Regions from separate parts of the Streptomyces sp. CNZ301 genome, predicted to be linked through region 1. Evidence: riboswitches for the same ligand, from Rfam matches in the RefSeq annotation. Region 1 holds a riboswitch; the other holds the start of a gene.

The links. A riboswitch is a leader RNA that binds a small molecule or an ion and turns the genes downstream of it on or off. The one in region 1 is predicted to bind cobalamin.
Region 2: another riboswitch for cobalamin. It lies ahead of EV375_RS12075 ((2Fe-2S) ferredoxin domain-containing protein); the one in region 1 lies ahead of metE (5-methyltetrahydropteroyltriglutamate--homocysteine S-methyltransferase).

The regions. Positions count from the first base shown of each region.
Region 1 covers NZ_SHLG01000001.1:1,378,153-1,383,895, forward strand. Annotated here, with positions in the region: gene EV375_RS06220 (CbtB domain-containing protein) at 1-59, shown strand, start outside; gene EV375_RS06225 (CbtA family protein) at 75-836, shown strand; gene metE (5-methyltetrahydropteroyltriglutamate--homocysteine S-methyltransferase) at 1,023-3,368, opposite strand; cobalamin riboswitch at 3,531-3,721, opposite strand; gene EV375_RS06235 (cytochrome P450 family protein) at 4,121-5,497, shown strand.
Region 2 covers NZ_SHLG01000001.1:2,818,465-2,824,207, forward strand. Annotated here, with positions in the region: gene EV375_RS12065 (EamA family transporter) at 1-233, opposite strand, end outside; gene EV375_RS12070 (LysR family transcriptional regulator) at 401-1,273, shown strand; gene EV375_RS12075 ((2Fe-2S) ferredoxin domain-containing protein) at 1,445-1,888, opposite strand; cobalamin riboswitch at 1,926-2,115, opposite strand; gene EV375_RS12080 (AraC family transcriptional regulator) at 2,474-3,475, opposite strand; gene EV375_RS12085 (ATP-binding protein) at 3,910-4,350, opposite strand; gene EV375_RS12090 (hypothetical protein) at 4,427-4,690, shown strand; gene EV375_RS12095 (nuclear transport factor 2 family protein) at 5,127-5,540, shown strand; gene EV375_RS12100 (IS1182 family transposase) at 5,580-5,743, opposite strand, start outside.

The DNA of each region.
Region 1 (5,743 bases):
CGGGCGTGCACGAGTGGGTCCACGACGGACGCCACCTCCTCGGCTTCCCCTGCCACTGAGCGGGGAGGAGCACGATGAACTCCGCCACTGTGAGGACCCTCCTCGTGCGCGGCATGCTCGCCGGCCTCGTGGCCGGCCTGTTCGCCCTGGTGACGGCCTCGTTCCTGGGTGAACCGCATGTGGATGCCGCGATCGCCCTGGAGGAGGCGCATTCGCACGAGCACGGCGAGGAGATCGTCAGCCGCGGCGTGCAGTCCACCGCGGGCCTCGCCACGGCCGTCCTGGTCTACGGCGTCGCGATCGGCGGCATCGCCTCGCTGGCCTTCAGCTTCGCACTGGGACGCGTGGGCCGCTTCGGCCCCCGTGCCACGGCGCTGCTGCTGTCGGGTGCCGCGTTCGTGTGCGTGTACCTGGTGCCGTTCCTGAAGTACCCGGCCAACCCGCCGTCCGTGGGTGATCCGGCGAGCCTCGACAAGCGAACGGCTCTGTACTTCCTGATGGTTCTGCTGAGTGTGCTGCTCGCCGTCGCGGCGACGATCCTCGGCAGGCGTCTCGCGCCGCGCATGGGCAACTGGTACGCGACGGTGACGGCCGTGGTCGGCTTCGTCCTCGTCGTCGGACTCGCCTACGCCTTCCTTCCGTCCCTCAGCGAGCTTCCCGAGCACTTCCCGGCGCTGCTGCTGTGGCAGTTCCGGCTCTCGACGCTCGCCGTGCATCTGGTGCTGTGGGCGGCCTTCGGGCTGGCGTTCGGCCATCTCGCCGAGCGTGCCCTCGGTCCGGCGGCGGGCGGCGAGAAGAAGGCGGCCCCGGCCGCCGCGGCACCCGCCGCCAACTGAAGGAAGAACGGAACAGCACGACTCCCGTCCTCCACGGGCCGTGCGCCGCTGCCGGGCGCCCGATTCGGGTGCCCGGCAGCGGCCTTTCATGGTGCGTCGTCGGCTCATGGTGCGTCCTCGGCGCTGTGCGGGGCACCGGTCCCGGCGGACCGGACCGGTGCCGCACCGCGCCGAACGCACGCGTGCTCAGCCGCGGCCCGCGCCCGCGGTCTCCGCGCGCACTGTCCGCGCCGCCTCGACCATGTGCTCCAGCGCCCGGCGTACCTCGGGCCAGGCGCGGGTCTTCAGACCGCAGTCCGGGTTGACCCACAGCCTCTCCGCCGGGATCGCGCCGAGCCCCTTGCGCAGCAGCGACGCGACCTCGTGCGCGTCGGGCACCCGCGGGGAGTGGATGTCGTAGACGCCGGGGCCGACCTCGTTCGGGTAGCCGGCGGCGGCCAGTTCACCGGCGACCTGCATGTGGGAGCGGGCGGCCTCCAGACTGATGACGTCGGCGTCGAGGTCCGCGATGGCGGAGACGATGTCGCCGAACTCCGCGTAGCACATGTGCGTGTGGATCTGGGTGTCCGCGCGCACGACGGAGGTGGCCAGGCGGAACGCCTCCGTCGCCCACGCCAGGTACTCCGGGCGGCGCTGCGCCCGCAGGGGCAGCGTCTCGCGCAGCGCAGGCTCGTCGACCTGGATGACGGCGGTGCCCGAGGCCTCCAGGTCGGCGACCTCGTCGCGCAGGGCGAGGGCCACTTGGCGTGCGGTCTCGGCCTGCGGCTGGTCGTCACGCACGAAGGACCACGCGAGCATCGTGACGGGGCCGGTCAGCATGCCCTTGACGGGCCGTGCGGTCTGCGACTGGGCGTAGCGCGTCCACTCCACCGTCATCGGCGCGGGACGTGACACGTCACCCGCGAGGATCGGGGGACGCACGTAGCGGGTGCCGTAGGACTGGACCCAGCCGTGCTGCGTCGCGACGTAGCCGTTCAGCCGTTCCGCGAAGTACTGGACCATGTCGTTGCGTTCGGGCTCGCCGTGCACGAGCACATCCAGTCCCGCTTGTTCCTGGAAGGCGAGGACTTCGCGGATCTCGGCGGCGATCCGCCTGTCGTAGCCTTCCGCGTCGAGCCGTCCGGCCCTCAAGTCGGCGCGCGCGGAGCGCAGTTCACCGGTCTGCGGGAACGAGCCGATGGTGGTCGCCGGAAGCATCGGCAGCTTCAGCCGTGCCCGCTGCGCCGCTGCCCGCTCCGGGTAGGGCGCGGTGCGGCGCGCGTCGGCGTCGGTGACGGCTTCGGTGCGGGCCCGCACGGCGGGGTCGCGGGTGAGCGCGGCCGACGAACGGGAGGCGAGAGCCGAGGAGTTGGCGTGCAGCAGTCCCGCGATGACGTCGGTTCCCTCGCGCAGTCCCGTCGCGAGGGCGACGGCTTCCTCCACTTTCTGCCGGGCGAAGGCGAGCCAGCGGGCGACCTGCGGGTCGACGCCGCGCTCTGCCGCCGCGTCGAGCGGCACGTGCAGCAGCGAGCAGGACGGCGCCACGTCGACGCGGTCGGCGAAGCCCAGCAGCGAGGCCAGTGTGGACAGCGACTTCTTCAGGTCGTTGATCCACACGTTCCGTCCGTCGACGACTCCCGCGACGAGCCGCTTGCCGGGCAGCCCGCCGGCGCGCGCCAGGTCCTCCAGGTTCGCGGCGGCGGGACCGGTGAAGTCCACCGCCAGCCCCTCGACGGGCGCCCTGGCGAGTACGGGCAGCGCGTCCCCCAGCCGGTCGAAGCAGGAGCCCACCAGCAGCGCGGGCCGGTCGGTGAGCCCGCCCAGCTCCCGGTAGGCGCGTGCCGCGGCGTTCAGTTCGGCGGGCGTGCGGTCCGCCACCAGCGCCGGCTCGTCGAGCTGAACCCAGCGCGCCCCGGCCGCGCGGAGGTCGGCGAGCACCTCGGCGTACACCGGCAGGAGCCGGTCCAGCAGCGTCAGGGGTTCGAAGTCCGGGGCCACGCCGGGCGCGGGCTTCGCGAGCAGCAGGTACGTGACGGGGCCGACGAGGACGGGCCTGGCCTCATGCCCCTGGGCGACGGCCTCGGACAGCTCGCCGGTCTGCTTCGCCGAGTTCGCGGCGAAGACGGTGTCCGGCCCCAACTCCGGTACGAGATAGTGGTAATTGGTGTCGAACCACTTCGTCATCTCCAGCGGCGCGACGTCCTGGGTACCGCGCGCCATGGCGAAGTAGCCGTCCAGCGCGTCCGCCTCCACGGCGTCGCGGTGGCGTTCGGGGACTGCACCGACCATGACGGTCGTGTCCAGCACATGGTCGTAGAGGGAGAAGTCGCCGGTGGGCACTTCACGCACGCCGGCTTCCCTCAGCTGCCGCCAGTTGCCGCGGCGCAGCCCCGCGGCGGTCTCCCGCAGGGCGTCGGCGGTGACGCGGCCCTTCCAGTAGCCCTCGACGGCCTTCTTCAGCTCACGGCCGGGGCCCTGCCGTGGATACCCGTGGACGGTGGCGCGGGGCTTCGTGGACGTCCTCGACGCCGCACCTTGGGATTTCGGTGTCACTCAACTCTCCTTCGCGAGTCTCGCCGGTGACCCGAGAGGCACGGGGCGAGGAGGAGAGGCGACGCGGCGGCACGCGCGCTCACCGCGTGCTGCTCACCTGTACCGCCGACCCGCCCTCGAGGTCACCGAGATCGCCGCGTACGAGGCGCGCACGCGGGCAGTGGCAGGTCTTCGGACTCGCGGGCACACCGCGTCCGTGATCCACGGACGGGCTCCTACCGGCCGTCGCTTCCCGGGTCCGCTCGGACCCAGTGCGTGTGACGGCTTTCGTTCCCACTCACCGCTGCGGGGCAGTTCCGGAGTCTCACCGGATTCCCTCTTGCGACGTACCTGTCTGGCGGACAGGCCGAACCGACTGCGTCTCCAGCGTACGAGGAGGTACGGCGCCGGCAAAGGCCACCGGGGTGAGGGGGACCTCATGCGCCGGAGCGGTTTGCCCGGCCGGGAGGTGTTCCGGGGGGCGTGGGCGGCAGAACGCACCGCGACGGGCCACTACGGGCGGGAGCGAAGTCACGCGGGGTCCCGGGCGCGAGCCACGGGTGAACAGCGTGGGCGGCCCCTCGCGGCGCGCGCCGGCCGTGCCGGTGAAGAGCCGCTCCACACGGACGGAGCGCAGGGCCGTCCGGGTCGCGGCGGTGTGGCGCACGGCGTGGAGCGGGCCACCGGTCCCAAGCTGCTGCCGGAGACTCACCGCCCGCCGGTGCGCAGGCCGGACGGGGCGGCCCGTTCCACGACGACTGGAGACGATGACCATGCCACCCCACACCGCGTCCGCGTCCTCGGCAGGGGCCGCGGCCGCACCGCACGTCCCCTCCCCCGCGGCCGCCACGGACGGGACCGAGGCCTCGGAGGCGGCCGAAGCCTTCGAGGCGGCAGGCCTGCCGCCGCAGACGAACCTCGCCGACCCGCGGTTCTGGCAACTGCCGCACGAGCAGCGGCACCAGGCGTTCGCCGTGCTGCGCGAGCGGGAGACGCCCACGTACTTCGCACATCCCCAGCACGCCCTGCGCAAGCGGCAGCAGCCGGGGTTCTACGCTCTCGTCAGGCACGAGCACGTGCAGGAGGCCAGCCGCAACGCCGCCGTGTTCGGGAGCGCCCCGGGGGTCACGACGCCGCATCCCGCGCCGTGGGTGAAGGCCCTCTTCGGGGAGTCCATGGTCAACGTGGACGGCCGCGACCACGCCAAGCTGCGGAAGATCATCTCCCGGGCGTTCAGCCCGCGGCTGCTGGCGGGCGCCGAGAAGGACATCGAGGAGGTCGTCGCGACCGTCGTCGGGAACGCGGTGCGGCAGCCCTCCCGGGAGTTCGTGACGGCCGTGGCCTCCCTCGTGCCCTGCGAGGTCGTGTGCAACATGATGGGCATCCCGCAGAAGCACCGGCCGCGTATCCTCGCCCAGCTCAACGACGCCTCGGAGAACATCGGCGTACGGCGCGGAGCAGGAGCGAAATTCCGCATTCCCGGCAAGGGTCTGCGGGCTCTGGCCCGCATGCACGTCATGATCGCCATGCTCGCGCGGGAGCGCCGGCGTCACCCCACCGGCGACCTCGTCTCCGCGCTCGTCACCACCGACGTCGACGGACAGTGCCTGGGCAACCGCCAACTCGGTGCGTTCTTCACCTTGTTGATGGTCGCCGGAGTGGAGACCACCCGCAACGCGATCTCACACGGACTCTCTCTGCTCAGTGAGAACCCGGAACAACGTGAGCTGTGGGAGAGCGACTTCGAGAAGTACGCGGACACCGCCGTGGAGGAGATCGTGCGGTGCTCGACGCCGATCATCCAGTTCCGCCGCACGCTGCGCACCGATCACGTCATGGGCGGCCGCACACTCCGCAAGGGCGAGACGGTGGCGATGTACTACGCCTCCGCCAACCGCGACGAGGCGGTCTTCACCGACCCCGGCACCTTCGACATCACCCGCGACCCCAACCCCCACCTCGGCTACGGCGGCGGCGGGCCTCACCACTGCCTCGGCGCGCACCTCGCCCGGCAGGAACTCAAGGCGCTCTTCAGGGTTCTGCTCACCGACTCCGTCGCCATGCGGGCCGCGGGCCTGCCGGAGCTGGTGCCCTCCAGCTTCGACAACCGCATCCGCTCGCTGAAGTTCGAGGTCGCCGGGGCGGAGTGACCGGCGAGGAACATCACCACGCGCTCGGGCGGCACTTGCCCGGCGCACCGCATGGAACAGGCGAGGCTCCCCACCGTTGCGCCGGTGTCCTTCACCGGGCCGGCGCAACGACAGGGAACCTCGCCTTCTGGACGGGAAGGCCGTTACCCGATTCATGCGGGATCGGGTAACGGCCTCCGTCACCGGCGTTGCCCTCGGAGATGACCGGCTGCACGCGAGGTGTGCGTGCGGCAACCCGTCACTGGA
Region 2 (5,743 bases), 1.4 Mb from region 1:
GCCGCGTACAGGGACAGGTTCATCCCGGCGAACACCAACGCCAGGCCCAGCACCGGACGCCACTGTGCCGCTGTGAACCGGCGCAACCGCGGCCGGCCGACGGCACCGAGCACGGCGGCGGCCACCCACTGGCGCACCGCCACCACTCCGACCGGCCCGAGCACGGGGAAGCCCAGCGCCGCGACGGCCGCTCCGCTCTGGTTGGACAGTCCGCTGCCCAGCATCAGCGCCATCCCACCCCAGCGCCCCGGACGGCCGGGACCGCGCACGTCCGCGGCCTGCGATGCGGCGGGAGTCGGGGCGACGGATACAGCAGAGGACGCAGGCTTCATGCCCACACGATGGGACGCAAGGCGGCATACGCAAAATGCATTCGCTGCCCCGTCTATACGCTGGACGCATGGATGACGCCCGGAAGACGGTCGGCGCGCTGGAGCTGAGACACCTGCGCTGCCTGATCACCATCATCGACACCGGCAGCTTCACGGACGCCGCCCATGAACTCGGCATCTCCCAAGCCGCCGTTTCACGGACCCTCACCGCTCTGGAAAGCGTGCTCGGAGTGCGGTTGCTGCACCGCACCAGCCGCTCCGTCGCCCCCACCACCACGGGTGTGCGGGTCCTGGCCCGTGCGCGCGCCCTCCTCGCCGGCGCCGACGAACTCGTCCGCGAAGCCACCACCGGCCACACCCGCCTCCACATCGGCCACGCCTGGTCCGCATTCGGCCGCCACACCACCGAATTCCAGCGCCGCTGGCACGAACAGCACCCCGAGACCGAACTGCGTCTGGTCCGGCACAACAGCCCCACCGGCGGCCTCGCCGAAGGACGGTGCGACCTCGCCGTCGTCCGCGCCCCGCTGGACCTCACCCCGTGGTCATACGCGCTGGTCGGCCACGAGGCCCGGTGCGTTGCGTTGGCATCCGACGACCCTTGGGCCCGCCGTCGCAGCATCCGTCTGGACGAACTCTTCGGCCGGACACTCGCGATCGACCGCCGCACAGGGACGACCACCCTGGACCTCTGGCCCGGAGACGTTCAGCCAGCCATCGAGTACACCCACGACATCGACGACTGGCTCGCCGCCATCGCGACCGGTCGCTGCGTCGGTATCACCCCCCAGGCGACCGCCGCTCAATACCGCCGCGACGGCATCACCTACCGCCCCCTGCGCGACGCCGCGCCCGTCCCCGTCCACCTCATCTGGCGCACCCACGACACCCACCCGGCCGCCCACACCGCCATCGCTCTCGCCACCGACCTCTACCGGTAGACGCCGAGGTCATCGGCGCTGCCTCGTTCCGGCACCTCCGCACGAGAACCGTCCAGGACCGTAGTGCGCTCGTTCAGGGCGTGGACGTCTCAGCGACCGCTGCGACGCCGATCAGCCTGGCTGCACTCCACCGCACCTGAAGTGTCTCCGCGGCGGCGAACGAGGGCTGCCTCACGGCCCCTGGTCACGGATCGGCGACGCAGCGCGGCGATCCCCGGCAAGCACCCGTCGCGGCGGCGTGATGAGGTGCAGGTCAAGGATCTCCGGCCGCGGAGCGACGCCCGGACCGCCCACCCGCACCCAGGCCGTGACGTCCTCGGTCGCGTCCAGGCTGTTGACCAGCCCCAGCCAGACGGGTCGGGCGCCGGCGGCACGGCCGTCGGCGGAAGGCTGTACGACGATGACGTTGGCCTGGTCACATACGTCCAGGCAGTCGGACACGCGAACAGGTGCCTCCTCCCGCAGGCGAGCCGTCTGCGCCGCGTGATCCAGACCGGTCACCTTGGGACTGCCGCAGCAGCAGTCCCGGCACACGACTATCCGGCACGGAGCAGGGCCGGCCGTCTCCGCTGCCTCCGCTTCGTCGGATGTCTCGTCGACCGATGCCTCGGGCACGTCGAACCCTTCCTCTCTCCGGGGAGGTCCGCCCCGGTACGTCGAGGTGGCGACGGCGTGAGTCTCCTGGCTCTCGGGTCAAGGCTCGTCCCGGCCTTCCCACCCGCCTCGGGCAGTGGCCTGTCGGGGATCCGCTCGCCGATCACAGTGGCGGGACCGCGCCGGATTCACACCGGCTTCCTCGGACCGCCGTCGCCATGACATCGGCCATCATTCCATCCAGGTGCTGCCCACCCCCGAGGGGCGCCATCAGTCCCAGCGTGCTCGCGTCCCCCATGGCAACCGCTGCGAGGGGCGAGGCCCGGCTGGTCCCAGACTTCAACGAAGGGCTGCGGCAAGCGATGCGCAGCAGCGAGGGAGAGGGGTGCTCGACAGACGTCACCTCCGCGCTGAAGCCGCGACGCTGAGTCCCGACGACCTGCTGACCTGATCCCGGAGGGCGCTTCCGGGCAGACGAGTACGTCGCGCCTTCAGGCCTCTCGGTCGTGGACGGGCACGCGCCGCTGCTGCGGCCCCGTGTATGCGCCCTGCGCCCGGGGGACGGCTGCGCGGTCATCGGAGTTGGGACTGTTGATACCCAGTCATCTAGCCCTGTCCGCACGGCCTCTGAGCGTCTGCGGTGTCAGTGTCCCCCTCATGCCGCATTTCGCGCGGGCTTATCCCGAAGCGCTTCCGGAACGCAGTGCTGAGTGCGCTCGGAGAGGAGAATCCCGACGCGTACGCCAGGTCCGTGATGCTCACGTGCTGATAGGCGGGGTTCTGCAGGCGTTCCCGTATCAGCCTGAGGCGCTCCTCGCGGATCAGCTCACGGGGCGTGGTGCCGGCGCGCTGCAGTGCCAGCTGAATCTGCCGCAGTGACCATCCCAACGCACGTGCCATCGCTTGGCCGTTCAGACCCGGGTCGCCCGCGTGCTCGCGCACATGGCGGCGCACCATGGCCTCCACCTCGGCCAGATGCTCCGGCGCATCCGGGCGGTCATCGCCCGCGACAAGCATGCACAACAGCTCGACGATCCGGTCGGACACCGCATCGAACTGGCTGGTGGTGAGGGTGTCCCGTTCCTCGTGCAGGCTGGTCACCATGTCCCCGACCACGCGGCCCAGGCCTGATGCCAGGTCAAGCCCCGCGGTCACCGGGGATTTCCGGTTCAGCCGGCTGTCCACCTCGTGAGCAGGGATGGTCATGCTGAGTCCCTCGTAACGATCGTAGAGAGTCTGGTACGACCCGTTCACCGGGATCAGGCCCGCGGTCCCGGGCACCATCTCTGCTTCCTCGCCGTCCTGACGGTGCACAGCCCTCCCGGAGAGCATGATCACGAACCGGTAGTCCTCATCCGGGTGCTGACGTACCTGCTGCGGGGTCCGGAGGTATCCGAGCTTGTCCGACCAGCACTTCGCGAGCTGATAGGTATCCGTCTGCTGGCGGATCGTCCCGGCACGGAAGGAGTCGCCGTGCGGGAACCTCAGGTCCATCCGACAGTGGACGGACGAGACGTGATCGGTCCAGAAGTCGGCGCGCTCACGCGGCGCCACATCCCCGATCGACGACGAGTTGACCACATAGGTCCCTCTGGTCCTCTCAAACACCCTTCATCGCTCCCTCACTGCCGTTGACCTGGTGATGGAAGGGGTGTTCACCACAGCACCCGGCTGGCAGGACCGTGGCAAAAAATCACAGCCGCAGCGTAGTGCTGGGTTTCCGTCGTGTCCGCCGAATCCAACGGAAGGGGCTACGTAAAAGGCCGTTCCATAGGCTCGGCAACGAACTACGCGCTGCCCGGGGATCTCCCCTCGGAGAGCCCCGCCGGGTCTCGCTCAGGCAAGGAGCCGGCGTGGCGGGGATGCGGACAGGGGCGACTCTTCTGTGACCAACCGGGCAGCTGCTGAGGACCCTTGTGTGGTGTCGTCGTACCGCAGCCGACGTTCGCAGCAAGTCGAAGCCGGCCTCATCGTTGTCGGCGACATCTCGCGGTGAAGCTCAGCAACTCCAACTTGCCACCTCTGCCAGGGGATTGGCGTCCTCATCTGGTGTGGCGGTCCGGATGGGGCTGTGGAATCCCTCCGGACGCAGGTCGATATGGGAGGTCGGCCCATGTCACGCTGCCTTGACCATTCTCACGGGCCCGGACTCCCCATGTTTCCGAGAAGGCCTTGACCAGTAGCAGCCCGCGCCCGCTCTCCTCTTCGGACGCGGCAGACCGCAGGCGCTGTTCCTTCGACCGGCACCCTTCGTCTGCGACCTCGACACGCAGTTGCATCCCCGTCACGCGCAGTCCGTAGCCGATCTCCACGCTGTCGGTGTGGAGCACGGCATTGGTGAAGAGTTCGGAGATCACTAACTCCGCGTCTGTGCAGACGTCTTCATGAGCACCCCACTCGCGCAACCGCGCCACGACACATCGCCGTGCCTCGGAGACGAAAGCGGGGAGCGCCGGCAGCTGAAACGCGTCCTGAAAGGTCACAGCGGCTGCCTCACGGCGCTGTGCTGATCGTGGACCATCGGGGACAGAAGCCACGGCGTGAATTCCAGGATCAGTCATGTGCGTCGCCGCCAGCTTGGCTGCACTGCAGCGCGGGAGTGAGCAGGAAACCCACGGGCCGGCACAGATCAAACAGATGGCGCGTTCCACCATGAGCCCCGAGTACGGTCTCGGGACCGGGGTCACAGACATCGGCGCCCATCGCATCGCGGGCGAAGACGCAACCAGTGACGCGGTTGTCCTTGCCGAAGAGCATCACAAGGTGGGCTCTGCTGGACAGGTGGGTGCCGAGTTGGAGCGGGAACCGGTCGACTGCGCGTAGGTGAAGAGTACCGGCCATCACGGTGTCCTTGAAGGTCGATGGGGAGCAACCACCCGCTGGCACAAGGGCAGTCCTGATGCGGAGGCCTGCCCTGTAGCCATTGCTCCATGGATGAGTCTGGTTCAGTTGCCCGCCCTGCCGCCTGCAGCGCAGCAGGTACCGGGAAGGTAAAGCGGAACCGGACTCTCGCACTTCTGTGTGCACGCAGAGAAAGTTTCCCCTGTACGCAGGGACCGCCGGACCGGTGCTCCTCCACCGTGCATACCGAGTGCTGCATCCACGCCAGTCGAGGTCGCGCGGACGAAGTGCTGCTGTCGGTGTGGCGTCTCAGATCTGGACGAGATCCACCAGGTTCGCCTGTGGAGTTCCGGATGCCGGGTCACGCTCGTATCACCGGGATTACACGCTTGACCTCAACCACGCTTCAAGTATGACGATGTCCCGCATGCACCCGGAATCCACGTCACATGCGGCTGACATCGAAGCGATCAGCCGGCTCGTCGCCACCGTCGAGCACTCCCAGCAGAACAAGGACCCCGAGGAGTTCCTCGGCCTCTTCCACCCGGACGCGATCTGGACAACGGCCCACGGCAAGGTCCTCATCGGGCTCAATGCGATCTCGGAGTTCACACGCAAGGTCCTCCCCGCGGCGAACTGGGACGGCAAGGTCACCTACGAGGTGATCCACGTGCTCTTCATTCGTCCCGACGTCGCGGCGGTCAAGGTCCGCCAGCGGTACCTGGCCCCGGGCGAGGAGAGCGAAGGTTCCCCGCTGTACGTGATCTCCAAGCAGAGTGACGGCCGTTGGCTGCTGACCGCCTGCCAGAACACGGGGGTCGGCTCCGACTAGAAGACTGCTGAAGATCTTGGTTGATCCGGGTTGCCACCGTCAGGTGGTGGCCTGGATCTGCCAGGTGGTGCCGTTGTGATGGAGTCCGAGGTTGATGAGTCGGCGGAGATTGAGGGCGGCGGCTCGGGTGTGGATCCAGGTGTCGTTCTTGATGGTGCCGCGGTAGCGGAGTTTGCGGTTGCCGTGGTGGACGAGCCAGGCGA